DNA from 4 places in the Exiguobacterium sp. s166 genome. Region 4 is predicted to be linked to each of the others. Evidence: predicted binding sites of a transcription regulator. Region 4 holds the regulator's gene; each other region holds the start of a gene.

Region 1 (6,297 bases), 370 kb from region 4:
CGACGAGACGCGTCCGTTCGGTCTGGAATTTCTTCATTTCCTCGTCTCCGCGGATTCCTTTCCAGCGGCCGAATTCGACGGCCTGAAAAGCAAGGGCGACGGTCGTCCAGCGGTCCTGTTCCGGATTAATCCGCCGGATCGGTGCGACGTCCTGCACCAACATGTCTGCCATCTCGTCATATCCGGCTTGTCGCAGACGATACGATAATTCCATATACCGGTTGATGACCGGCGCGACACGTTCCCATTCGAGTTCAAATAATCGTGTCAACAAACTGGACTCATCCGGATCAATCGGTTGATCGTACTGCGCAATCAAGTGGTCATAAAATGCTTCCGGATCCGGGAGTGAACGAGAAAATCGATATAAGTTCGAGATTAAGGTCAACATTGCTTGATCGTCCCGGTCTGATGTGTAACTATCAATCAATTCATAAAACGCCGGATCTGCTAAAGCATAGTAGTTCTCAAACACTTCTTCCAAAACATCATCCTGCAGCAACAACAGCTCTGCTTCTTCCGCAATGCGAAAAGCTGGATCAAGACCAATCCGGTAATAGTTTTCGCGTAAAATCGATAAACAAAAGGAATGGATCGTCGTGATTTGAGCACGGTTCATCATTTGCCGTTGTTTTTTTAAATAAAGGTCATCTGGAGCATCTTTAATTTTTGCTTCGATTGCTTCGATGACACGTGTCTTCATCTCTTTAGCTGCTGCGTTCGTAAACGTCGCGACAAGAATCCGGTCGGCTGTCAACGGATCTTCCTGATTGATGACACGTTGCGTCAACCGTTCGACGAGTACGGCTGTCTTTCCTGAACCAGCGGCAGCGGATACTAAAATATGTCCACCTCTCGCATCAATTGCCCGTTGCTGTTCATCTGTCCACTGCACACTCATTCCGTCTCCTCCTTCAACCGTTCCAAGACTTCTTTTTCCGACAACGGTTTCAATTGCCGGTAGTCGTTTCCGAGAGATTGATCAAACTGGCAGACGGAACGGTACTCACAAAATGTACAAGGTATCCGTTCCTGGTAATCAAACGGATCAATCGCAATATCTCCTGCATACATCGATTGGCTGCTCGTCTTCAATTCATCCCAGGCGTGATCCATCAGTGCCGTCAATTCTTCTTCTTTGACGACACCTTTCGTGTGCGACTTATGAAGACCGGTTTTCGTGAATGTCACTTTGACGAGCGGTGACTTTTGACGTTCATCGTACGCAATCTGATCCATTGCCCGTAATACTTCATCATTTTCAACGATGATGCCTTGCATTTGATACGATTCGAGCAACAACCGGTTCCTTTCGATTTCATCCGCCGATAAATCTCCACGCATCATTGGGTTTTTGACGTGGAAATACAAGGCACCGGCCGGTTTTGCCTGCTGATTAAACAGAACTTCCGACTGTTCAACGACTGTTTTTAGATACAACAGCATTTGAATCGCCAAACCATAATAGATTTCGGCAAAATCCAACTCTTTAGCACTCGATTTATAGTCGACGACCCGGACGTACAATTGATCGCCAATTGTCGCTTGATCCACCCGGTCAATTCGACCGGTGAATTCGATTTCGGTACCATCCGGTAATGTGAAGCGAAGTGGTGGAAACATGGCGTTCCCAAAACTGATTTCAAATAAATCAGGTTCGAATTCAGAACGTTCCGCTTGTTTGACGAGCATTTTTGCAGTTTGCTCGACGACGTCCGTTAATTTTTTCTTGATGTATCCAAAACGGTTCGAACTCATCAAAATCGCATTTTGAATTTCCGGTGTCACCTTCTCGACGGCTTCTTTCGCGAGATTACTGCACGATTGGTCATCCAGTTCACGCCAGCGTTTTCCCGAGGCTTTGATATTCATCGATAAATCATTGAGTGCTCCGTGGAATAGGTTCCCGATGTCCGGCGCTTCGAATTTATATAATTTCCGTTCTTTTAACCGCAATCCATACCGGGCAAAGTGTTTATAAGAACAAGCATTGTACGTCTCAAACCGGGAGACGCTGGCTTTGATGGTGTCACCATACAGGTTACGCGCCAAATCATCCGGTAACGGCTCTGCATGATTTTGATAAAACAAGGCACTGGAAAACAGCGCCATTCGTTCGCGGCCCCGACCGTTTTCGAGCAAACGATTGTACACATCAAACCAGGACGGTTGAATCGGATAACGACGTTGCAGCCGTCTCAACTCGATTGCCGCTGCCGCTGCCGCCCGTTCCGGACTCGTCACGAACTGAAGTTGATCATCCGGTGCATGATCACCGGCTTCTGCAAAGGATGTTTTCACAGGGCGATCCTGCAACAGTTGATGTTTGATCTGCTTGATGATGGATGCCGGCTGAAGGGCTTTGCCGTCCTCGTCAACCAGCGCATAACTGATATGCAACGCTTCACTTGGCGCTGTCACCCCTTGATAGAGGTAATACAATTCGTCGTCAAATACGTCCAAAGAGGCTTTACCGACCGGAATGCCTTGATCGTGGAGGAAGTCATGATCTCCTTCTGACAGCAATTTAGACTGGTCTTCCACGAGTGGAATCAATCCGTCATTGGCCCCGAGTAAAAAGACCACTTTCACCTGTTGTAAACGTCCCCGGACGTAATCCGTCGCAATCACTTGATCGAGCGAAGGCGGAACAAGGGAGAAGCGGAGACTTTCAAGTCCAGTCTCGACCATCTGGACGAATAGTTCTGTCGTCAATGTGGCTTCCGGTGCCGCAGCTTCCAACTGTTCAAAGAGATGCAGTACCGCTTCGTACACCTGATCATGTTCTCTTGCTTGGCTGAGTTCATTGACTTCGAGTGCTTGTTGCTTCCAAACCGTTAACCGGTCCGTCAAATGATGTTCTTCCAAGAAACGGTATAACGCCCGTGTGTATTCACTCATCGTCTTAGATGCTTTGAATCGCTTCTCCAGTGGTTCAATGGCTTCGACCAGGAATTGACGCCATTCGTTCAGTTCCTGTTCTTCTTGTAACTCAGCATCCGTTAAACTGATTTCATCAGCTAGACGTCGCTTCAATTGCCAAGGTTTTTTCCACATCGAACCTTTGATTCCCCGCTCCAGGACAAATGTTTCCAGACGATCAAGTGCTAATCGTGAATCCTCTGCCGGAAGTGGAATCAGCTCTGTTTTCAGCAGACGAAAAATAGATTCTTCCCGATATCCCGTCATGACGATTTCAAGGACGGCATGGACTAATTCGACAATCGGATGATGGACCATCGATTCCCGTTGATCCAGGAAGTACGGAATGTCATACAGTTGAAAAGCACGTTCTAAATGATCGGCGTACGGTTCAAGGTGGCGGACAAGAAACGCGATGTCCTTGAACCGATACCCTTCATGGCGTACCAGTTGAATCACCTTTCTGACAGCCGCTTCTGCTTCAACTTGACGATTAACTGCGGCAGAAAGCGTCAACCCGTTCACTTCGTCATCCGTCGCCGGGTATCCGGGCGACAGTAACGCTTGTTCAAGCATCTGTAACCCTGTTGTCTGAAATTTAACGGTCTGTGTGTAATAGATGTCTTCATGCGCAATCTGTCGTTTTTTCATCTGTTCGATCAACTGCATATAGCAGCGTTGTGACACACCAAACTCAGACTGTTTCGCATAGACGTCTTCGACATCCAGTGTAAAACTAAGATGCATCTCTTTCGTCAATTCCATCAATCGCAGTAAGACCTGTTGTTCCTGTAACGAAAATTCATAAAATCCATCAACGAAGACTGAAACGTCACTTAAATCAGCTTTCGGTAACAGCTCAATCAATGTCGTGAAATAATCGTCCGCATGAAGCGCCTTATTTGAGATTCGTTCAGTAAAGCGCTCGTAAATCAGCGCTAAATCATTTAATTTCGGTGAACGTTCGGGAGATGCACTGCTGATTTGACGCAACATATCCGGATTTACCAAAGAACGTTTAAACGAGGCAATCAATTCGTCCAATCCTTTGTAGAAGCCGGGCATATTTTTCGTCCGTTTAAAAATCTTCAATTCTTCTTCCGCTTCTTCGACAACTTGACGCAGTAACAACTGTGTCCCGGTCTCGTCTAAAAAGGGAATCGCCTGGTTTCCATGATCCCGGATGATATGGAAAGCAAACCGGCGTAAACTCATGACTTCCATCCGGACAAGACCCGACAGCCGGGGATCCGTCGCGATACGACGTTCCATCTCAAAAGACATCTGATCCGGTACGATGAAATAGATGGATGGACCAAGCGGTTGCTCAGCTAACCGGTCAATTACCTGCTCAATTAATGTTGTCGTCTTGCCTGTACCGGCACGACCTAAATGCATGTAATTCATTGTGTCAGATCAGCTGACACCTGTTTTCGTACCATCAGGTGGGCTGATCTTCACCTCCTTTAATTAATATCGATGAGCTTTATGCTGTCTTTTTTCCGCTCATATGAGATGAGTATTGAAAACAAAAAGCGCGCTCATCTATAAGGATGATTATATGTACTATTATCTCATAAATACGAACAAACGTCCGTTTTTCAATCCAGATAACTTGTTTTCTTTTTCGTCCTCTTCCTTGTCCATTTTAAATCATTTGTCGATCGGTTTGTGTGGAGTTGCAAAAAGCGGGTAAAGATTGAGATAATGATTGTCTTCATCAGCTGGAACAGAAAGAGGGACAAGTATGCTATACGAAGACCTTGGTCAAAAAGACGCACTCGAACAACTTGTCACACGATTCTATAATCGTGTGTATACAGATGATGTTCTCCGTCCGTTATTCCCGCCGGACCGCCAACGTGTCGAACAAGCACAAATCCGATTTTTGATTCAACTCACAGGTGGTCCAAAACAATACGATGGACAGGATGAACGGATGAATCTGGCGATGATTCATCGCCTTTTGCCCATCAGAGAAGTACACGCTGTGCGATGGATTGAATTGATGATGCTGACCATTGAAGAGACCATCGAGGACACAGAGGCAGCCACGCGTTTAATTGAGCGCCTACGAATCGGTGCCTTCAATGTGCTACGCATTTGTGATGCCCATCAGAACGGATGAGGGATTTTCCTTTCTCATCGGTACGTTTCAATGTAAAATAAGAACTGGAGGCGATAACTATGACTGAAGAACAAGATAAAAAGAGTGAATTGGTAAAAAGCGCACTCGAACAGGCTGAAGCAGCTAAAACGACAGAAGAACCTGTTGAAGAAGAAAAGTCAGATGAACAAAAACGTTTAGAACATATTCGGGCACTTGTGACGCTTGAACGTGGCTCTGATTATTACCGGGTTGTCTTCTACGATGATCATAAACATTTGATTTTCAAAGAACTCGATTACGATCGAGTCGAATTCGTCGGCCGATTCTACAATGACAGTTTTGATCCAACCAATCAAAAAGAACTAGAAGAAATTTCTGAGAAGGCTCTTGCGACATCGATTCGTAAACGTTTTTTATAAGAAACTGCAGTCTTCCTCACATAAAAGCCGTGCTACCCTCATTCATTCATGGGGAGAGCACGGCTTTTACTATATCCAGACGATTCGTCATCTGTTTTAGGTTATAGCTGTTCTTTTGTATTTCGTTTTTTCCGGCGCATAACGTACGCCAATACTCCACCGGCAACTGCCAATCCTGTTGCTGCCAGTACAGGTAATAGTACTTTTTTCGACGTCAGTTTTTGTTTCACTTGCTCCAATCGAGATTCCGTGACCTCTTTCTGAGCAACCGATGCACGACGGTTGATGGTCATGTGTTTTGCAGCATCCGTTACAACGATTCGTTTCGTCACCCACCGTCGATTTCCTGACTCGTCGACGACAAGCTGCCGGGCGCGTTTGACACCTTTGACTCTTTTACCCGGCGTATTTTCAGGACGAACAATCCGTGAACTGATAAAACGCCGTCCACCGTTCACACCAAATCCAGGTTGTAATTTTCTACGGTTTAACCATTCATATGATTCATTCATCGTGTAGCGGTCTTTCGACCGCTTCACCTCCCTTTAATTCTCTCTCTCGCACTTTACTGTCTATTCGCTGTATTAAGTAGTGATTCCTGTTAGATTGTTCCACTTATCGCGCTTTATTAAACGTCGTCGGTCGTTCTTCTTGAAATCTCCGTTGCATTTCGTAAGCCAATTCCAGTGTTTTAATCCGTTGCCGTTCGATGCTGTAAGCCGAAGCATCAGTGTCAATCCGTTGTCCTGTTTGAAATTCCACTTGAACGGTATCCCCCTTTTTTTGAACGGTTTTCATCTGCTTGAAATTAATCCAAATACATTCCGCCTTCTCCTTCGCAGTCGT
Region 2 (6,297 bases), on a different contig from region 4:
CAGTCCGTTCGCCCAACTGACATTTTTTGGTGTCATCGTGACCGGATTTTTCCTGATGCGTCAAAGCGTTCCGTTAAGCGAGTACCGCAATGCCTGGAACGTCCCGTATGGCCAGGCCTTGCTGTGGAAACACCTGTTGTTAATTCCTTTGCTTGGTTATGCATTCATTAACGGGACACTCGTCAAACGGTGGTTACAGAAGGAACCGGCCTTTGATCCGCGGCGTGGTCTGCGTTTTGAGAGTCTGATTCTCGGTTGTATCTTTTTTGCGACAGCGACCCTGAGTAATCTGGAACCGCCGGATCTGAACACTCTTGGAGCAGTCAAGCCGATTCTTTGGTCGAACATCGTTCTTCTCTTAACAGGTGATGGAAGTATCGGACTGTTGCTGTTGGCCTATCAGAAACGCCTGCCGTTCCTGCTCGGCAGTCTGTTCAGTCTTCTTGGCGTCAGTCTCATCTATATCGGATTGTTATATACGCTTTAGCACAGTCACCTTCGGAATCCGGAAATGGTGGCTTTGTTGCGTCCGGAGAAGTGACAGAGCGATCATTTTAAAAATTAAAAGATAGTTTTTCTGAAGAAAATATCCATGCCTGATTTTCGGCGACATGCAGGAGTGGAAACTCGGTATACTGAGGAAAAGAAGGGGAGGGACACGTGATGAATACCTTACCGGAAACGGATTATTATGAAGCGCTCGTCCGTCGTGATGCCTCGTACGAGGGGACATTTTTTGTCGGGGTCAAGACGACGGGAATTTTTTGCCGGCCGACTTGTCCGGCACGGAAACCGAAGCAACAGAACTGCGAATTTTTTGAGACGGCGAAAGAGGCATTACTCGCCTCGTACCGGCCGTGTTTACGCTGTAAACCGCTCGCTTACCCGGGGGACAGTGACGTCATCACCCGGCTGATTGCAGCCGTCGAAGCCAATCCTGAGAAACGGTTCAAAGATGCCGACTTCCGGGAACTGGGACTTGATGCCTCGACCGCCCGGCGGCAGTTTAAGAAACGGTTCGGGATGACGTTCGTTGAATATGCCCGTTCCCGCCGGATGGGACTGGCGATGAAGGAAATCCGCAAAGGACAACCGGTCATCGAAGCCCAGTTGGCGAGTGGTTATGAATCAAGCAGCGGCTTCCGCGATGCCTTTGCCCGTATTCTAGGGGCAACTCCTAAACGGTGGAGCGGAGCATATCTGCAGGCAAAATGGCTCGACACGCCGCTCGGACCGATGCTGGCGATTGCCGACGAACAAGGACTGCACTTACTCGAGTTTGTCGATCGTCGCGGACTCGAACGTGAAGTGGAACGATTGCGACTGGCAGCCCGTGCTGTAATCGTTCCCGGTGAAGCGCCAATCTTCGAGCAGGTAACAGTTCAACTGGAAGCATATTTTGCCGGCGAACGTGACCGGTTCGACCTTCCGCTTGTTTTGTACGGGACGCCGTTTCAGAGACAGGTCTGGGAACAGTTGCAACAGATTCCTACGGGTGAGACGATTTCCTATCAGGAACTTGCCGTCCGCGTCGGAAATCCGGCTGCTGTCCGTGCTGTCGCCCGGGCAAACGGCGCCAATCAACTGGCGATTTTGATTCCCTGTCACCGGGTGATTCGTCTGACCGGAGATCTCGGTGGATATGCCGGCGGCTTGGCACGAAAAGCGGCCTTATTAAAATTAGAACGGACGAAGAGAGGATTGAATCACGTATGAGTTTGATTAAAGATGTGTTTACGGATGACTGGCTGAATCGATTGGGGAAAGCGGTGCAGGCACCGGACTTTAAAGACGTCGTTCAACAAGGGGACTGGGAGGAGCTGGCGTTTAAACAACGGGTCCGCCGGATTGCGACTGAGCTTAACCGTTATTTACCGGCTGACTTTGAGCAGGCGGCGACGCACCTCGAAACGATTGCCCTGGAGTTTCCGGGGTTGCCGGGCATCGTTTTTCCGGACTATATCGAAGTCTATGCGCCGGGTGACGCCTGGGACCGGGCAATGTTAGCACTGGAACGGTTGACCCGGCACTCGACATCGGAATTCGCTGTCCGCCGTTTTCTGCTGGCGGATCAAAAACGATTTTTAGAGGTCGCGACGCAATGGAGTCAATCGAATGACGAGCACATCCGGCGCTTGGCGTCAGAAGGAACCCGTCCGCGTTTACCGTGGGGGCAGATGATTCCATCGCTGATTGCGGATCCTCGACCGGTCTTGCCGATTCTCGATGCACTGCTCGAAGACGATGCGTTATATGTCCGGAAAAGTGTTGCCAATCACTTGAATGATATCGCGAAGACTCATCCGGAACTCGTCATTGAACGATTGGAGCGGCTTGGAACGCATCCGCATACGGACTGGATTTTACGCCACGCGTCACGAACTCTGTTGAAACAAGGCCACCGGGATGTCTTAAAAGCCTTTGGACTCGTTACGCGGGGAACTGTGACGGTCGACGAACTGACGGTCACACCGACACTGGCAATTGGCGGAGAACTGGCTTTTTCCTTTCACGTGACGACGACCGAACCGCAAGTGCTGCGGATTGAATATGTGATCGACTACGTCAAAAAACGGGGGACGAGTCAAAAAGTCTTCCGGATCAGCGAACGGCAGGTGACGGGACGGGAGACGTTTGCGAAACGGCAGTCGTTCCGGAACTTGACGACGCGCGTTCATTATCCGGGAACACATCAATTAACGATTTTAATTAACGGAGAAGCCTATGCGACGACGGAGTTTGATGTCACGAAGGAGGAAACAACATGAACGGTCGCCATCCGGACTTTACGACATCCCGGTTATCGATTACAGCTACGGATACTGCCGACGGATGTATCTGGGTACTGAAGAAAAGAGAGAACGAACAGGTTGCTCTGATTCAATTAACCGGTCAGCAACTCAGTTACGACGCAATTGATCCGACCGATCGAGCCGGATACATCGAAGAAGCATTGACGGTCATCCTTTCGTATCTGGCGCGGACGCTGTTGTTGCCGTTCGTGACCGGACGGGATGGAGAAGCGGAGGTATGGCTCCAAAATGAATTTTATGCGGACGGACCGGTTTTTCGGCGTGACTTGACGCATTAAACGATAAAAAAGAATCGTCTCATCAAAAAACGCGCTTCTGATGAGACGATTTTTTGTATTCAGATTAAGGTTCTGAAATCCCGTTTGCGAGTAACAGCAAAAAGGTGATGACGGATAACGACAGTAAAAAGGCAATGTTCGCTAAGATGCTAAACCATTTGACGTAGCTGTTCTCCGATCGAAGCCCAAGCACCAGTGAAACGATGTATCCGATTCCGACCAGGAGGTTGAGTCCGATCGGTACCCACAGGCTGAGATTCGGGAAAAACCGTCCACTCAGCAGGTAGGAAGTCAGAATATTGAACAGAAGCAAACCAAGCGTCAAGAAAACCGGCAAATACGTCTGCTTGGACTGGGTCATTGTTCGACCAAACGTGTCGACCAGTTGAAGTGTCGGCAAATGGCGTCGGCACTATCGGCGGCTGATCGTCCCTCGGTATCGAGCCTTAAGTAATTCGGATACGGCAACTCTCCCGGGAGTGAGTGCGTCCGGTATTGTTCAGCTGTTTCGAGCAAGTTCGCTTCCGACGCGGCAATATCCCGTTTCGTAAACTTATGTAGTAAGCGGTTTTCCGTCTGATTCCGGGCAAGACGGGTCGACAGGGCAGCTTCAAGTTCAATGATGAAGACCTCGGCACCGGCTTCTTCAAACAGTTGAACGGTCTTTTCGATGAATTCGATACCTCCGCCTTCGACGCCGAACAGGCACAAAAATGTAAAGATCACCCCTTCGAGATCACTGACGGCCATCTCTTTAAACATCTCCCGCCGGATCAAGTCCTTCAGCTTATGGTGCGCCGGCTTCGTAAAGTCAAAGTACGGATGCAACAGGTCAATCGTCTGATGGTTATGGAATAATTTCATGCTCGTTTTTTGTTCGAGTTCCTGACCAATCGTCATCTTGCCGACGGCTTGCGGACCAAGTAACATCACAAACTTCATCCCTGACACCTCTTCCTTTTTTTGTTAATACTAGCACAGAAATCCGGAGTGTTCCTATTAGAACGTTTGTTCGTAAAATGATATAATGGCAATAGGAAATGTTGCTGTTTTTTCGACCGAATGGAGGTCATTGATTATATGGAACACTGGAAGATGGTAGACGGTTATGAAGGGATGTATCAAGTTTCAACAGCGGGGAATGTCCGCTCGCTCGACCGGATCATCGAGACGAGTCGTGGTGTTAAACAACGGCGACATGGCGTTGTCTTGCGACCGCGGATCAATCAGGAAGGCTACCGGAAAGTGACGTTGTACAAACAAGGACGGGGAGAACGGTTTTATGTTGCCGAGCTTGTCGCCAAGGCGTTTCTCGATTCCGAGGCCGTGCACGACCGGATTATCCGGGCGGACGGTGATCGTCTAAACGATCAGATCGATAATCTGACCGTCAAACCGTCTGTGAGTCAAGCGTATGCGTCGCTCCTCGACGAGTTCGACTTGTTATTGACGCAACATATCGAATTGTCGCCGCGGCAGATTCGGGACATTCGCTACCGCTATCAAGCAGGACAGTCGATTCGCCGGTTAGCGATGGCGTATCAGATGACGGAAAACCGGATCCGTAACATCATCGATAAGAAGGAAGCCCAGTATATTAGTTAAACAAAAAACAGACCCTGTGCTTTTGGCACGGGGTCTGTTCGTCTTTACTGGGACGGACCGACAATCGTCCTGTTAAGAGACTCAATTTGTTCACCGATGATGTGACCGTGCTGTTTCAGTTCCTGTTGCCGGGTAATGTTGGCCTGAATATTTGCTTCGAGTGATTGGCTGTAGTGGGTCAGCTCAAGCAGAATCGTTTCAATCAGTTGGAAGTGTTGCCGAATCTGCGGCTGTACCGAATAGACGAGCGTACGGTCCGTCTCGACCTGGACGAGCGCGGCTTCAATCTGTTGGGCATGATCAAGGACGGAAGCAATCCGTCGGGTGCTCTGTTCAAGCTGTTCGTGTGTCGTCTCGATTTGGGTCGTCATCTGGACAACATCTTGTTCGATCTGCCCGATGCTGGCCGTCAAATCCCGGTTCGCCTGGTTGATGTGATCGATACTTCGTTTGATGTCGAGCGCAAGTGACTCGACTTCCTTGGCGACGATGACGAAACCGCGCCCTTCTTCGCCTGCTCGTGTTGCTTCAATCAAGGCATTCAGCGATAAGCGGCGTGTCGCTTCCGCCACCTGTTGGATGTAGCGGATCGAGGCATGCATTTGTTGATTGCGTTCGGTCGCTTCTTCCAGTGACTGTGACGTGTTGACAGACAGGGTCCGTAATAACGTTGTATCCTGTTGCAATGAGTCGAGGATTCGATGACTCGTCGTCGCTTCGTCATTAAAGGAGCTGACCCGTTGATGGCTCGTTTGGATCGACTCGTCCATCGTCGCGAGTGCTTCAATCGAGGTCGTCAACAGTTGCCCGGATTCCGTGATGATTTGTTCCATCTGCGTCGACTGGTCCGTCAACGACGTCGCCACTTGATGGACGTCAACGATAGATTCATCAATCGATGCGAGTTGGGACGAAAAACCGGGTTGAGTTGCCTCCAGTCGTTCGCTCGCAATTGCGATTTCTTGCGTCAAGTTCCCGACTTGCTGCATCAGTTGGTTGTATTGAAACGTCAATTGCTGTAATTCAAACGTCGTCGTTTTGATGCTGATCGGCTGATAGGTCCGCCGTGCATATGCCTCTTCAATCTTTAAGGACAAGACCGACAGCGGAGCCAGTTGTTTTTTGATTCGGGCACGAATCAACAGACTGACAAAAGAGAGGACGACAATTCCGAGAAGTCCGAGCTTCAAGGCCAGTGCCTTGGCAGGTGCGACCAACCGTTCCTGATCGACCGATAAGAATAGGACATCATTTACTTCCGGAATCGACATGGCGAGAACGAACCGGTCGTTGCTCGTAAACGTCGTCACCCGTGTTTGCTTCAATTGTTGCGTCACGTCTTTTTTTTGTTGTGCCGTCAACGCCAACGGTTGGATAGCTACGTTTTTAGTTGCGAGCGACTGAATGGCCGCATCGTACTCGTCCCGTGCCATATCGGCGAGCTGTTGATTTTTTAATCGTTTGATGGCGCGTGTCCGTTCCTGTTCATCTTCCGGATACGCCAAGTAGATGGAGCGGATATTGGCATCAAGCATTGTCATTTCGCGTTCAAGCCGTTCGCTGACGGACTTCGTCGATGCGCGGTAGAGTTCTTCAACGCT
Region 3 (6,297 bases), on a different contig from region 4:
GTATTGTCCCGTCAACGAGTTCGGATCCTGCATCAATTCTTCCGGACGTCCCGCTGCCGTGACGAATCCGCCGTGATCGCCGGCTCCCGGTCCGATATCAATCAGGTAATCCGCCGCCATCATCGTATCTTCATCGTGTTCGACGACAATCAACGTATTCCCGAGATCGCGCATCGTCTTCAATGTATTGATCAGGCGGTCGTTATCGCGTTGGTGGAGTCCGATTGACGGTTCATCGAGGACGTAGAGAACGCCTGTCAAACGCGATCCGATTTGCGTCGCAAGACGAATCCGTTGCGCTTCCCCACCGGATAATGTTCCGGCAGCACGCGAGATTGTCAGATAATCCAAACCAACGTTTTCGAGGAACGACGACCGTTCATGAATTTCGCGGACGATCATCCGTGAAATTGTCTGATCCTTTTCTGATAATTTACTTGGTAACTCTTCAAACCAGACGACTGCTTGTTTGACGGACATCTTCGTTACGTCACCGATGTGAATCCCTGACACTTTGACCGCAAGTGATTCGCGTTTCAAGCGGTGTCCTTTACACGTCGGACAAGCTTTTTTCGCCATATATCCTTCCATCTGTTCACGGATGTAGTCCGATGACGTCTCTTTGAAGCGGCGTTGCAGGTTATTCAAGACGCCTTCAAAAAATAACGATGTATTCCGAACCATCCCGAAGTCATTTTCATAGCGGAACTGAATCTCTTCCTTACTGCTACCATTTAATACAATATCGCGGTGTTCTTCCGACAACTGTTCGAACGGCGTATCCATATCGATGTTGAAGTGACTGCAGACCGCTGCCAACAGCTGCGGATAATACTGTGAACTGGTCGGTTCCCAGGCAATGATTGCCCCTTCGTTGAGCGATTTATCCGGATGCGGCACGACGAGATCGACATCAACTTCCAGTTTCGTTCCGAGACCGTCGCATGACGTACAGGCACCAAACGGTGAGTTGAACGAGAACATCCGTGGTTCAAGTTCACCGATGGAGAAGCCGCAGATCGGGCAGGCATGGTGTTCGCTGAACAACAGTTCGTTCCCATCCATCGTATCTACGATGACGCGGCCGTCGGCAAGACGGAGTGCCGTCTCAAGAGAATCGGCGAGGCGGGCTTCGACGTCCGGACGGACAACGACCCGGTCGACGACGACTTCAATCGAGTGTTTTTTATTTTTCTCGAGTTCGATGTCATCCGTCAAATCAATCGTTTCTCCATCGACACGGACGCGGACGAAACCTTCTTTTTTCAAATCTTCGAAGACTTTGACATGAGCGCCTTTTCGTCCGGAAATGATCGGCGCGAGAATTTGCAGACGGCTGCGTTCCGGCAGTTCCATCACTTGGTCGACCATCTGACTGATCGTCTGGCTCGAAATTTCAATGCCGTGATTCGGACAGATTGGTTTCCCGATCCGTGCATAGAGCAGGCGGAGATAGTCATAGATTTCCGTGACCGTCCCGACAGTCGAACGCGGGTTTTTACTCGTCGTCTTTTGGTCGATTGAAATGGCCGGACTAAGTCCTTCAATCGCATCGACATCCGGTTTGTCCATCTGACCTAAAAACTGACGGGCGTAAGCGGACAGACTTTCGACATAACGCCGTTGTCCTTCCGCATAAATCGTGTCGAAAGCGAGCGATGATTTCCCCGATCCTGATAAGCCCGTCAGAACGACGAGCTGATCGCGCGGGATTTCAACATCGATGTTTTGTAAGTTATTGACGCGAGCGCCCTTGATGATGATCTTGTTCTTTTTTTCTGCCAACTTAGGCACCTGCTTTCAATTCTAAGATAAGGTCACGCAATTCTGCTGCCCGTTCAAACTGCATATCTTTCGCCGCTTGACGCATCTCTTGATCGAGTTGTTCGAGCAATGTTTCGCGCTCCGGTTTTTTCAATTTGTTGAACTTCTCGAGTTTTTCGACGGTATCATCATTCTCAATCGTCGTACTGATGACACCCCGGACATCTTTTTGAATCGTTTTCGGCGTAATACCGTGTTCTTTATTAAAGGCGAGCTGAATGTTGCGCCGCCGTTCCGTTTCATCAATGGCCCGCTGCATCGAGTCGGTCATCTTATCGGCAAAGAGAATGACGTGTCCCTCCGAGTTCCTTGCGGCCCGGCCGATCGTCTGAATCAGCGACCGTTCCGACCGCAGGAATCCTTCTTTATCGGCATCGAGAATCGTTACGAGCGAGACTTCCGGAATATCAAGTCCTTCCCGCAACAGGTTAATCCCGACAAGGACATCGTATTTGCCGAGCCGCAGATCGCGGATGATTTCAATCCGTTCGAGGGTCTTGATTTCCGAGTGCATATAGTTGACCTTGACGCCATGTTCTTTCAGGTAGTCCGTCAAGTCTTCCGACATTTTTTTCGTCAGCGTCGTCACGAGAACCCGTTCATTTTTCGCGACACGCTCACGGATGTTATCCATCAAGTAGTCGATTTGTCCCGTGATCGGATGAATCTCGATCGTCGGGTCGACCAGTCCGGTTGGCCGGATGATCTGTTCGACCATCTCTTTTGTATGTTCGATTTCGTAAGGACCCGGTGTCGCCGAGATATAGATCGCCTGGCTGACCTTCTCTTCGAACTCCTCGAACCGGAGCGGTCGGTTATCCTTCGCCGACGGCAGACGGAAACCGTGATCGACGAGGACTTGTTTCCGCGCCTGGTCCCCGTTATACATACCGCGGATTTGCGGCAATGTGACGTGCGACTCATCGGCAACGAGTAAGAAGTCTTTCGGGAAATAGTCGATCAGCGTATACGGTGTCGAGCCCGGTGGCATTAAGTTCAAGTGACGGGAATAGTTTTCAATCCCGGAACAGTAGCCCATTTCACGCATCATCTCGAGATCGTAGTTCGTCCGTTGTTCGAGACGCTGGGCTTCAAGCAACATGCCGTCTTCACGCATCTTCGCGAGTTGCGTTTCGAGCTCAGCCTCAATGTTCGTAATCGCTTTTTGCAGACGGGTATCCCCCGTCACGAAGTGGGATGCCGGGAAAATCGAAATGTGTTCCCGGTCGGCAATGATTTCCCCTGTCAATGGATCCATATCACGAATCCGTTCAATCTCATCTCCGAAAAATTCGATCCGGACACACTGTTCATCGCGGGACGCCGGGAAGATTTCAACAACATCACCCCGAACACGGAACCGCCCGCGCTGGAAGTCGATATCATTTCGTTCATATTGAATGTCGATCAGACGACGCAACATCTCGTTTCGTCCCATCTCGTTTCCGACACGCAACGACAGCACGTGGTTGTTGTACTCTTCCGGATTACCGAGACCATAGATACACGACACCGACGCGACAATCAGGACGTCTTCCCGTTCGAACAAGGAAGATGTCGCCGAGTGACGCAGCTTGTCAATCTCATCGTTGATCGATGAATCTTTTTCGATGAACGTATCCGTCGACGGCACATAGGCTTCCGGTTGGTAGTAATCATAAAAGCTGACGAAATATTCGACCGCGTTATTTGGGAAGAACTCTTTGAACTCCGAATACAGCTGACCGGCAAGCGTCTTATTGTGTGCCAAGACCAGCGTCGGCTTCTTAATCTCTTTGATGACGTTCGAGACGGTAAAGGTTTTCCCTGTCCCTGTCGCGCCGAGCAACGTCTGATGGCGTTCACCTTTCTTGACGCCTGCAATCAATTTTTTAATCGCTTCCGGCTGATCGCCACCCGGTTCAAATGGTGATACTAACTCAAAATCCATCGTATTCTTCCCCCTCATCCAGTTCACAAAATCTATTTTTATTGTACCACTTTACGAACAAACATTCGACTTTGAAGTGCTCCTCTTAGAAGTTACCCGTTTTTCGCCAAAAGAAAAAGTCCAGCCCGTAGGCTGAACTGTTTTTTGAGCTGGATTTTGATTTTGAATCACTGAAGCGTCCGGATTTTCGTCCGTTTATTACCGGGCTCACTGACGAACAAAATCCCGAGATCGTGATGATCCTGTTCATAAAAGGCCCGCTGTGCGAACCGGACGTCTCCGTTATGGTTCATGACTTCGAGACGCAGGTACGGTTTATGTTTTTGAATCGCTTCATAAAATGATTTCTCCGACTCGACGAACTCCCCGTTGACTTTATAGATTGCTTCACCCGGAACAAGCCCCATCTCGGAAGCCGGTTTCTCCGGTAATGTGCCGAGAATGACGACGCCACGTTTACCGTTCAGGAACAACGGGGTCTGGGACCGGTTAAGTCGTTTCGTCCGCTGATGCAGAATCAGGTGAATAATGAGCAGGACCGGCAACCCGTACAACCAGATGTCCTGTCCGGTCAGGAATGCGCCTACTGCGAGCACGACGGACAACAAGAACGTAATCAGCCGCCCTTGGATCAGGGGACGGATCAGCTGGTCCGGCAACTGGCCGGTAAAGAGGAAACTGAAGCCGATCGGCAGGAACAAGACAATCGGAACGAACTCCGGAAACGACCATTGCGGGATCAATGCTTCGAAACTGCTTCCCGGCACGAAGACGATGAGCGGAATCAGCCACAGTTTGTTGGACGACAGCCCGCCGATGTAACGTCCCCGTTTCGATAAGACGAGCGAAGGCGATAAATTCTTTTTCCCCCGCCAGATCAGCAACAGCAATTCGGCGCCTAACGACAGGGCCGCAAGCAGCATCCAATCGCTGACGCTGACATCACGGAGACCGTCAATCCGGTCACTCGCCATGAACCAGGTGAGACCTGCCAGGATGACAAGCGGTCCGAGCGGTAAATTGAATCGGATGATACCCGTCAACAAAATCAAAAACGTCAACACCATGAAGGCGATCAGAAACTCTGACGAGACCGTCAATGTCAGACTTACACTGATGACGGATAAGACAAGACCAACGACGAAGCCTGGAATAAGCGTTTCGAAGACATCGGTCCGCTTGCTACGCGTGCGTGACCGGAACAGATTCCGTTCGCGTTTGATACGTCGCATACTGAGTAAAAAACTGACTAGAATTGCTAACCACAAGATTGGACTAGCGAAGAGACTAATCACTGTCCAACCGAATCCATCGAGTAATTCCACGCTCATTCAGACCTCTTTCTGTGAGTTATTGTGCCGCGACGTCCAGCGCTTTGATGCGCTGAACATCATTTTTTTCATCTTCCAGTTTCTTCAGGAGACGGGTTTCCATTTCGGACGCCGTCACTTGATCGATTTTACCGGTCACTTCGAGTTTCGCTTCTTTTTGAAGACGCTCGACGGCCTGCTTCATCGTATCGCCATAGTAACCGTCCTGCCCTTTTGGATCGAAGCCGATTGCTTCGAGGACCAGGTGCGCGTTTTCGACGGCTTTGCCGTAATCCCCAGTCGCAAGTGTCTTGTCATCGGTTAGAATCTTCGTCACATTAAAGTAATCTGGCTGCTTGACTTCGACCGTCGGCTTGACCCCTTTTTTATGAATCCAGTTTCCGTCCGGAGTCAGCCATTTGTTCGTCGTCAGCTTCAAATCACTGCCGTCTTTTAAATCATAGGCACTTTGGACGATTCCTTTCCCGAATGACTTCGTTCCGACCACTTCCGCACCGGCGCCTTCTTTGAGACCGGCAGCCAGAATTTCCGAAGCTGAGGCCGATCCGCTGTCTTCGAGGACAACAAGCTTATAAGGTTTCTTCTCGTCCGCTTTCCCGAATTCCTGCGTCCGCTCCCCTTTGTTGTCCTCTACCTGGAAAATCGGTGTCTCTTTCGGAATGAACGGCGCAATCATTTGCGAGACGGCCGTCAGCAGGCCGCCCGGATTTCCCCTGACATCGATGACAAGTCCATCAATGTTTTTCTCCTCGAGCGCTGCGAGTTGTTCCTCGAACTCTTTTGCCGTCGGATCCGAGAATTGTGTCACCTGCAGGACACCAATCGTCTTGCCATTAACTTTTTCCGTCTTCGAATAGACGGTTTCAATCGGAATCGTATCGCGGACGATCGAAATCTTCATCGGATCCTGTCCGCCGCGTTGAATCGTCAAGACGACTTTCGTCCCTTTTTCGCCGCGGATTTTCTTGACCGCTTGATCCGTTTTCTGTCCTTTTGTTGATTTACCGTCGATTTCTAAAATAATATCCCCCGGTTTGATACCGGCTTTTTCAGCGGGCGATCCCTTGATCGGTGAGACGATGACAATCGATTCGCCTTTTTGTTCGAGCGTCGCACCGATGCCTTCGAATGAAGACGACAAATTCGTGTTGAACGATGCCGTTTCCGATTCGTCCATATAGACGGAATAGGGATCTTCGAGGACTTCCGTCA
Region 4 (6,297 bases):
GCGCCACGAACGTCACTATCCCAGTACGGGGCACCGAGTCCGACGAAGGCAGGAACGACGTAAACGCCTTCTGTCGAATCGACTTTTAACGCATAACCTTCTGAATCCTTCGCGTTTTTCAACATCCGTAAGCCGTCACGCAACCACTGAATCGCGGATCCGGCAACGAAGATTGATCCTTCGAGTGCATATTCGACTTTTCCGTCGACACCCCAGGCGATTGTCGTCAGTAGACCGTGGTCAGACGAAACGGCTTTTTCACCAGTGTTCATGAGCATGAAGCAACCTGTACCATACGTGTTCTTTCCTTCACCCGGTTCGAAACATGTTTGACCGAAGAGAGCAGCTTGCTGGTCACCGGCAATTCCGGCAATCGGAATTTCGAAGCCGAAGAAGTGATACGGAACGGTATTGTCATACACTTCACTTGATTGACGGACTTCCGGTAACATTGATTTTGGAACTGTCAGGATTTCAAGCAACTCATCATCCCATTTTTGTTCGTAAATGTTGTACATCAATGTCCGGGAAGCGTTTGTATAGTCTGTGATATGCGTTTTTCCACCAGACAGCTTCCAAACGAGCCATGTGTCGATTGTTCCGAATAGAAGTTCTCCGTTTTCTGCCTGTTCCCGTGCGCCTTCGACGTTATCCAAAATCCACTTCACTTTTGTCCCTGAGAAGTAGGCGTCAATCAGAAGACCTGTTTTATCACGGAATGTTTGGTTCAGACCCTGTGCATTCAGCTCATCACAGATACCGGATGTTTGACGGGATTGCCAAACAAGCGCGTGATAGACAGGTTTACCTGTTTCTTTGTTCCAGACGACCGTCGTCTCACGTTGGTTCGTAATTCCGATACTTGCGATTTGGCTCGGTTTGATATCAGCCGTTCCGAGAGCATCCGCCATGACAGCGAGGATTGATCCCCAAATTTCATTGGCATCATGCTCGACCCAGCCCGGTTGCGGGAAGTATTGTTTGAATTCACGTTGCGCAGAGTTCACGATTTGACCATCGTGGTCAAAAATAATGGCGCGTGAGCTTGTTGTTCCTTGGTCGAGTGCTAAGATGTACTTGTTTTCCATGCTGAAATCCCCCTTGAGATGTAGGTGTCAAACAAAATCAGTTTTGCAGCAGTTGATACAGCAAGACGGCTACTCCACCACCGATGATCGGACCAACGATTGGAATCCACGAGTAACCCCAGTCAGATGAACCTTTTCCTTTAATCGGTAAGATAGCGTGTGCAATCCGCGGACCAAGGTCACGGGCCGGGTTGATGGCATATCCTGTTGTACCACCGAGCGAGAGACCGATGACGACGACAAGAAGACCGACGATGAATGGTTTCAGTCCGTCACCAAATGTTGTCAGACCAAATGACAGGATTCCGAATACCAAGACAAACGTCCCGATGATTTCTGAAATCAGGTTTGACGGTGTATGGCGAATCGCCGGACCTGTTGCGAACACACCCAGTTTTGCTGCTTGATCATCAGTCGCTTCAAAGTGTTTCATATAATGAAGCCAAACGAGTACTGCACCGATGAATGCTCCGATTAATTGACCGGCGATATAGACAGGTACGTCTGCCCACGGTAAATCGGAATTCATGGCAAGCGCCAATGTCAATGCAGGATTGAGATGTGCACCACTCGAGGCAGCAATGTATGCTCCCGTCATGACGGCGAGACCCCAAGCGAATGTAATGACAATCCAGCCGCCGTTCTCAGATTTCGTCTTTCTCAAGACAACCCCTGCAACGACTCCGTCGCCGAGCAAAATCAGAATCATTGTTCCAATCAGCTCACTTGTAAAGTTACTCATGCAAAAACCCTCCCTTTGGATTAAAGCAAATAATGGCCTTTCCATTTAAACCTACATCTAATTGAGAACGTTTTCAATACAATTAATTCAAATCTTTGAATTAAAATTTCCTTAATTTATGTTTAAAAAAATGAATAATGGATACTAAAAAAATCCTTCGTTCATTTTTACAATGAACGAAGGATTTTCAACGACGCTTTTTCCGCTTCTTTTTTGTTCGAAAGAAGCTGCTGGAGTGATCAAGGACAATATGTATCGTACTGGCAACCATGACGCCGATGATGAAAGCAGGCATGGACGCGAACCAGGAATCGACCGTACTCGATTCAATGATTTTCAGGTACAGCGCCAAAAATAAAAGCGGAATCAGAAAAGCGGCGCTGTACATCAGGCGAATGAGATCGCCGATGATCAAACCGTGCGACCAGATGGAGCGGTGGGGCATGATTTTGACATAAGGCATCCAAAGGACCCGTAAAGGACCGTGCCGGTAGTAAGGTTCGGACTTCAAGTCGAGGTCTGGTGAAAGCCAAAGGGTGCCGACGGCGATGCCGACAGCGGTTGGAAGCCAATCCGTCTGCTGGGTTGCGACCGAATACGCAACATAGCCGGTTAAAGCAACGGTATTGACTGTATCGTGTACATTTCCAGAAGGCATAAAAAAAGACCAGCTGTGCTGGTCCCTCGCTTAGTGGATCGTCCGATATACGCCGATGACCTTGCCAAGAATCGAGACGTTATCGAAATACATCGGGTCCATCGAATCATTTTCTGGTTGGAGACGTACTTGTTGATCTTCTAAGAAGAACCGTTTGACGGTCGCTTCGCTATCTTCGGTCATAGCAACGACGATTTCACCATTCTCTGCTGTGTTTTGCTGACGAACGATGACCCGGTCACCGTCTAGAATACCTGCGTTGATCATCGACTCACCATCAATCGTCAACATAAAGACATTTTCGTTCCCGACGTAATGGGCAGGAAGCGGGAAATGTTCTTCAATGTTTTCGATGGCCGTGATTGGAAAACCAGCCGTTACTTTCCCGATGACGGGAATATGAACGATGGCTTCGTGATCTTCATCAGTTTTATCAAGCAATATCTCAATCGCACGTGGCTTAGTTGGGTCACGGCGAATCAGTCCGCGTTTTTCTAGACGATCCAAATGACCGTGTACCGTTGAGCTTGAAGCAAGACCAACAGCCTCACCGATTTCACGAACTGAAGGGGGATACCCTTTCAGTTTCACTTGAGCAACGATGTAGTCAAGGATTTCTTGTTGTCGTTTCGACATTTTCCGCATATGAATTGCCACCTCTTTCCGGATTGGTTTTTTGAAGGTTATAGGAATACATGTTTCTAAAATCACTATAACATAGAACAAATGAGCGTACAAACAATTGTTCGACATTTTGTGTTGACCGAACACCGGTTCTTGGTTTAAGATGAGTTATGCGAACAATTGTTCCGAGAACATCTATTCTAAAAACATTTTTAACTGGAGGGATTTATCATGATGCATACGATTCGTACCCATGCCTTTTCCATTGTTTTTTATACGCTCAGCCTGGCTTTCATTCTTTTCCTTTTAACACCTCGACCGGACGAGAAGGTCGAGCAACTCTTGACGGCTTCTATCACAGTCGAGCAAAACGCGACCGTCGAACAGGTCGCCGAAGTCTATAATGACGGATCGATGACAGATCAGGAATATGTCGAGTGGTTGATCGAGAATAATGAACTGAAGACGACTCATGTCATTTCGAAAAACAAAATCGTTGTACCAATCGCGCAACAATGACAAACTGTAAAGGTTGTCAAAGAACGAACAGGGGTGTGAAGTACAGTGAAAGTAGTAATCTACTGTCGCGTCTCGACGGAAAAAGAAGCACAGGACAGCTCGCTTGAGCGGCAAAGATCGGAACTGTCGGGACTCGCTGCAACAAAAGGATTTGAAGTCGTGGAGATCATCACGGAAAAGGAAAGTGGTTATGACGTTGATCGGGAAGGGATGTTATCCGTTCTCGATTACGTCACACGTCAAGCCGTGGATGCCGTTCTCGTGACGGATGATACGCGGATCGGACGCGGAAATGCCAAAATCGCCATTTTACATACGTTCCAAAAACATCAGGTTCAACTGATGACGATGGAATCGGATGGCGAGTATAAACTGGCAGACGCCGAAGCGATGGTTCTTGAAATTGTATCGCTCGTCGAAGAGTATCAACGGAAACTGCATAATGCGAAAATTGCCCGCGGGATGCGACGGGCTGTCGAAAATGGATTTCGTCCCGAGCAGAACCTCAACCGTCAAGGTGAAAATGCCGGTCGGAGCCGAAAGGAAGTCCCGATTGAAGAAATCGTCCGGTTACGTGAGTTAGGACTGACATTCGCCGACATCGCGGTGACATTAAGAGGGATGGGACACGACATTTCGAAAGCGACCGTCAACCGGCGTTATCTGGAATATAAAGAAGTAGTCAGTACGTACGAATAAGGAAGTAAGTTTGATGCCTCAGCGGCGCATCAAACTTGCTTTTTTTTTTCGTGTCTTTTACAGTAAGGTTACTATTGAAAGCTCAACTTTGAGTCAACAGAAAGAGGGATATCATGTTATCACAAGAACAACTGGACCGGATTAACGAATTAGCCAATAAATCAAAAGTCGAACCGCTGACTGATGCAGAAACAGCGGAACAAAAAGAATTACGGACTGCCTATCTGGAAGCATTCCGTGGTTCGTTCAAAAATCAGATGATGGGCATCAAAATCGTCGATGAAGAAGGAACCGACGTAACACCTGAAAAACTGAAGCAAGCACAGGAAGAAGAACGGAACAAACAATAATGACAAAAGCTATGTCACTCATTGGGATGAGTGGCGTAGCTTTTTTTGGTGAAACGTTCGTAATATGTATCACGAAAGTGCCAAGAAAACGGCAATAGAGAGCGCATTCATTTCAATGTGACATACTATTTAGAAAAGTTGTATCACATTTGTGGGTATGCTAAAATGAGGAGGAATTTGTGAAAAAGAGAGAGGATGATTGTTTTGACGAACATGACAACAGTAGAATTATTAGCAGTAAATACGATTCGTACCTTATCAATTGATGCAGTACAAAAAGCGAACTCGGGTCACCCGGGAATGCCGATGGGTGCAGCACCGATGGCATTTACATTATGGGCGGATCATATGAACCATAACCCTAAAAATCCAGAATGGTTCAACCGTGACCGTTTTGTACTTTCAGCAGGACACGGTTCAATGCTTCTCTACTCACTCCTCCATTTATCAGGTTATGATCTCGCGATGGATGACTTGAAGTCATTCCGTCAATGGAACTCAAAAACACCGGGTCACCCGGAATACCGTCACACAGCAGGTGTCGATGCGACGACTGGTCCACTCGGACAAGGCATTGCGATGGCTGTCGGTATGGCGATGGCAGAACGTCACTTGGAAGCAAAATACAACCGTGACGAGTTAAACGTCGTCGATCACTTCACATACGGGATTTGCGGAGACGGTGACTTAATGGAAGGTGTTTCGGCAGAAGCGGCATCACTTGCAGGACATTTAGGTCTTGGCAAATTGGTTGTTCTGTATGATTCAAACGATATCTCGCTCGATGGCGATCTCGATAAATCATTCTCAGAAAACGTTCAACAACGTTTTGAAGCATACAACTGGCAAGTCATCCGTGTCGAAGACGGAACGGATCTTGATTCGATTTCAAAAGCAATCGAAGCAGCAAAAGCTGAAACAACAAAACCGACATTGATTGAAGTGAAAACAGTCATCGGATTTGGTTCACCAAACAAATCAGGTAAATCGGCTTCACACGGTGCACCACTCGGAGATGCGGAAATCAAGTTGACGAAAGCAAGCTACGTTTGGGATCACGAAGAATTCTACGTCCCGGAAGAAGTCAAAGACTTGTTCGAAGAACGCATTGTCAAACGTGGTGCTGATACAGAAGCAGCATGGACTGAGAAAATGGAACAATACAAAGCGGCGCATCCAGAATTGCATGCTGAACTTGTTCAAGCCATCAACAACGAATTGCCAAGCAACTGGGAAGCAGACCTGCCAACATATGATCTGACATCGAAAAAAGCGACACGTCAGACAAGTGGTGAAGTCTTGAACGCTCTTGCGAAAAACATCCCGTCAATCTTCGGTGGTTCAGCTGACTTAGCAGGATCAAACAACACGATGCTCAAAGGCGAAGCTGACTTCGACATCGATCCAAGCGGCCGTAACATCTGGTTTGGTGTGCGTGAGTTTGCGATGGCAGCAGCTGTCAACGGTATGGCGTTACACGGTGGTGTCATTCCTTACGGTGCGACATTCTTCGTATTCTCGGATTACCTCCGTCCTGCAGTTCGTTTAGCAGCGTTGATGGGTATCCAGTCGATTTTCGTCCTGACACATGACTCGATTGCTGTTGGTGAAGATGGT

What was found. The regulator LexA, encoded in region 4, represses DNA repair genes until DNA is damaged. The targets are predictions, from matches to a motif close to CGAACATATGTTCG.
Region 1: a site for LexA is predicted at 4,506-4,519, ahead of addB (helicase-exonuclease AddAB subunit AddB). Genes of this name have one in related genera too.
Region 2: a site for LexA is predicted at 4,093-4,106, ahead of KNP93_RS12385 (NUMOD4 domain-containing protein). Genes of this name have one in related genera too.
Region 3: a site for LexA is predicted at 3,809-3,822, ahead of uvrB (excinuclease ABC subunit UvrB). Genes of this name have one in related genera too.

Annotation. Positions count from the first base shown of each region.
Region 1 is NZ_JACSMU010000002.1:586,642-592,938, forward strand. Features, by position in the region: gene addA (helicase-exonuclease AddAB subunit AddA) at 1-901, opposite strand, end outside; gene addB (helicase-exonuclease AddAB subunit AddB) at 898-4,329, opposite strand; gene KNP93_RS07365 (truncated hemoglobin) at 4,670-5,050, shown strand; gene KNP93_RS07370 (hypothetical protein) at 5,110-5,451, shown strand; gene KNP93_RS07375 (hypothetical protein) at 5,553-5,990, opposite strand; gene KNP93_RS07380 (competence protein ComK) at 6,067-6,297, opposite strand, start outside.
Region 2 is NZ_JACSMU010000006.1:6,783-13,079, forward strand. Features, by position in the region: gene KNP93_RS12355 (copper resistance D family protein) at 1-487, shown strand, start outside; gene KNP93_RS12360 (bifunctional transcriptional activator/DNA repair enzyme AdaA) at 661-1,716, shown strand; gene KNP93_RS12365 (DNA alkylation repair protein) at 1,713-2,768, shown strand; gene KNP93_RS12370 (hypothetical protein) at 2,765-3,091, shown strand; gene KNP93_RS12375 (hypothetical protein) at 3,156-3,491, opposite strand; gene KNP93_RS12380 (DEAD/DEAH box helicase family protein) at 3,449-4,033, opposite strand; gene KNP93_RS12385 (NUMOD4 domain-containing protein) at 4,172-4,696, shown strand; gene KNP93_RS12390 (methyl-accepting chemotaxis protein) at 4,741-6,297, opposite strand, start outside.
Region 3 is NZ_JACSMU010000001.1:659,861-666,157, forward strand. Features, by position in the region: gene uvrA (excinuclease ABC subunit UvrA) at 1-1,785, opposite strand, end outside; gene uvrB (excinuclease ABC subunit UvrB) at 1,787-3,754, opposite strand; gene KNP93_RS03335 (PDZ domain-containing protein) at 3,922-5,085, opposite strand; gene KNP93_RS03340 (S41 family peptidase) at 5,105-6,297, opposite strand, start outside.
Region 4 is NZ_JACSMU010000002.1:217,393-223,689, reverse strand. Features, by position in the region: gene glpK (glycerol kinase GlpK) at 1-1,088, opposite strand, end outside; gene KNP93_RS05575 (MIP/aquaporin family protein) at 1,126-1,830, opposite strand; gene KNP93_RS05570 (metal-binding protein) at 2,018-2,488, opposite strand; gene lexA (transcriptional repressor LexA) at 2,519-3,133, opposite strand; gene yneA (cell division suppressor protein YneA) at 3,344-3,631, shown strand; gene KNP93_RS05555 (YneB family resolvase-like protein) at 3,677-4,330, shown strand; gene KNP93_RS05550 (DUF896 domain-containing protein) at 4,444-4,680, shown strand; gene tkt (transketolase) at 4,876-6,297, shown strand, end outside.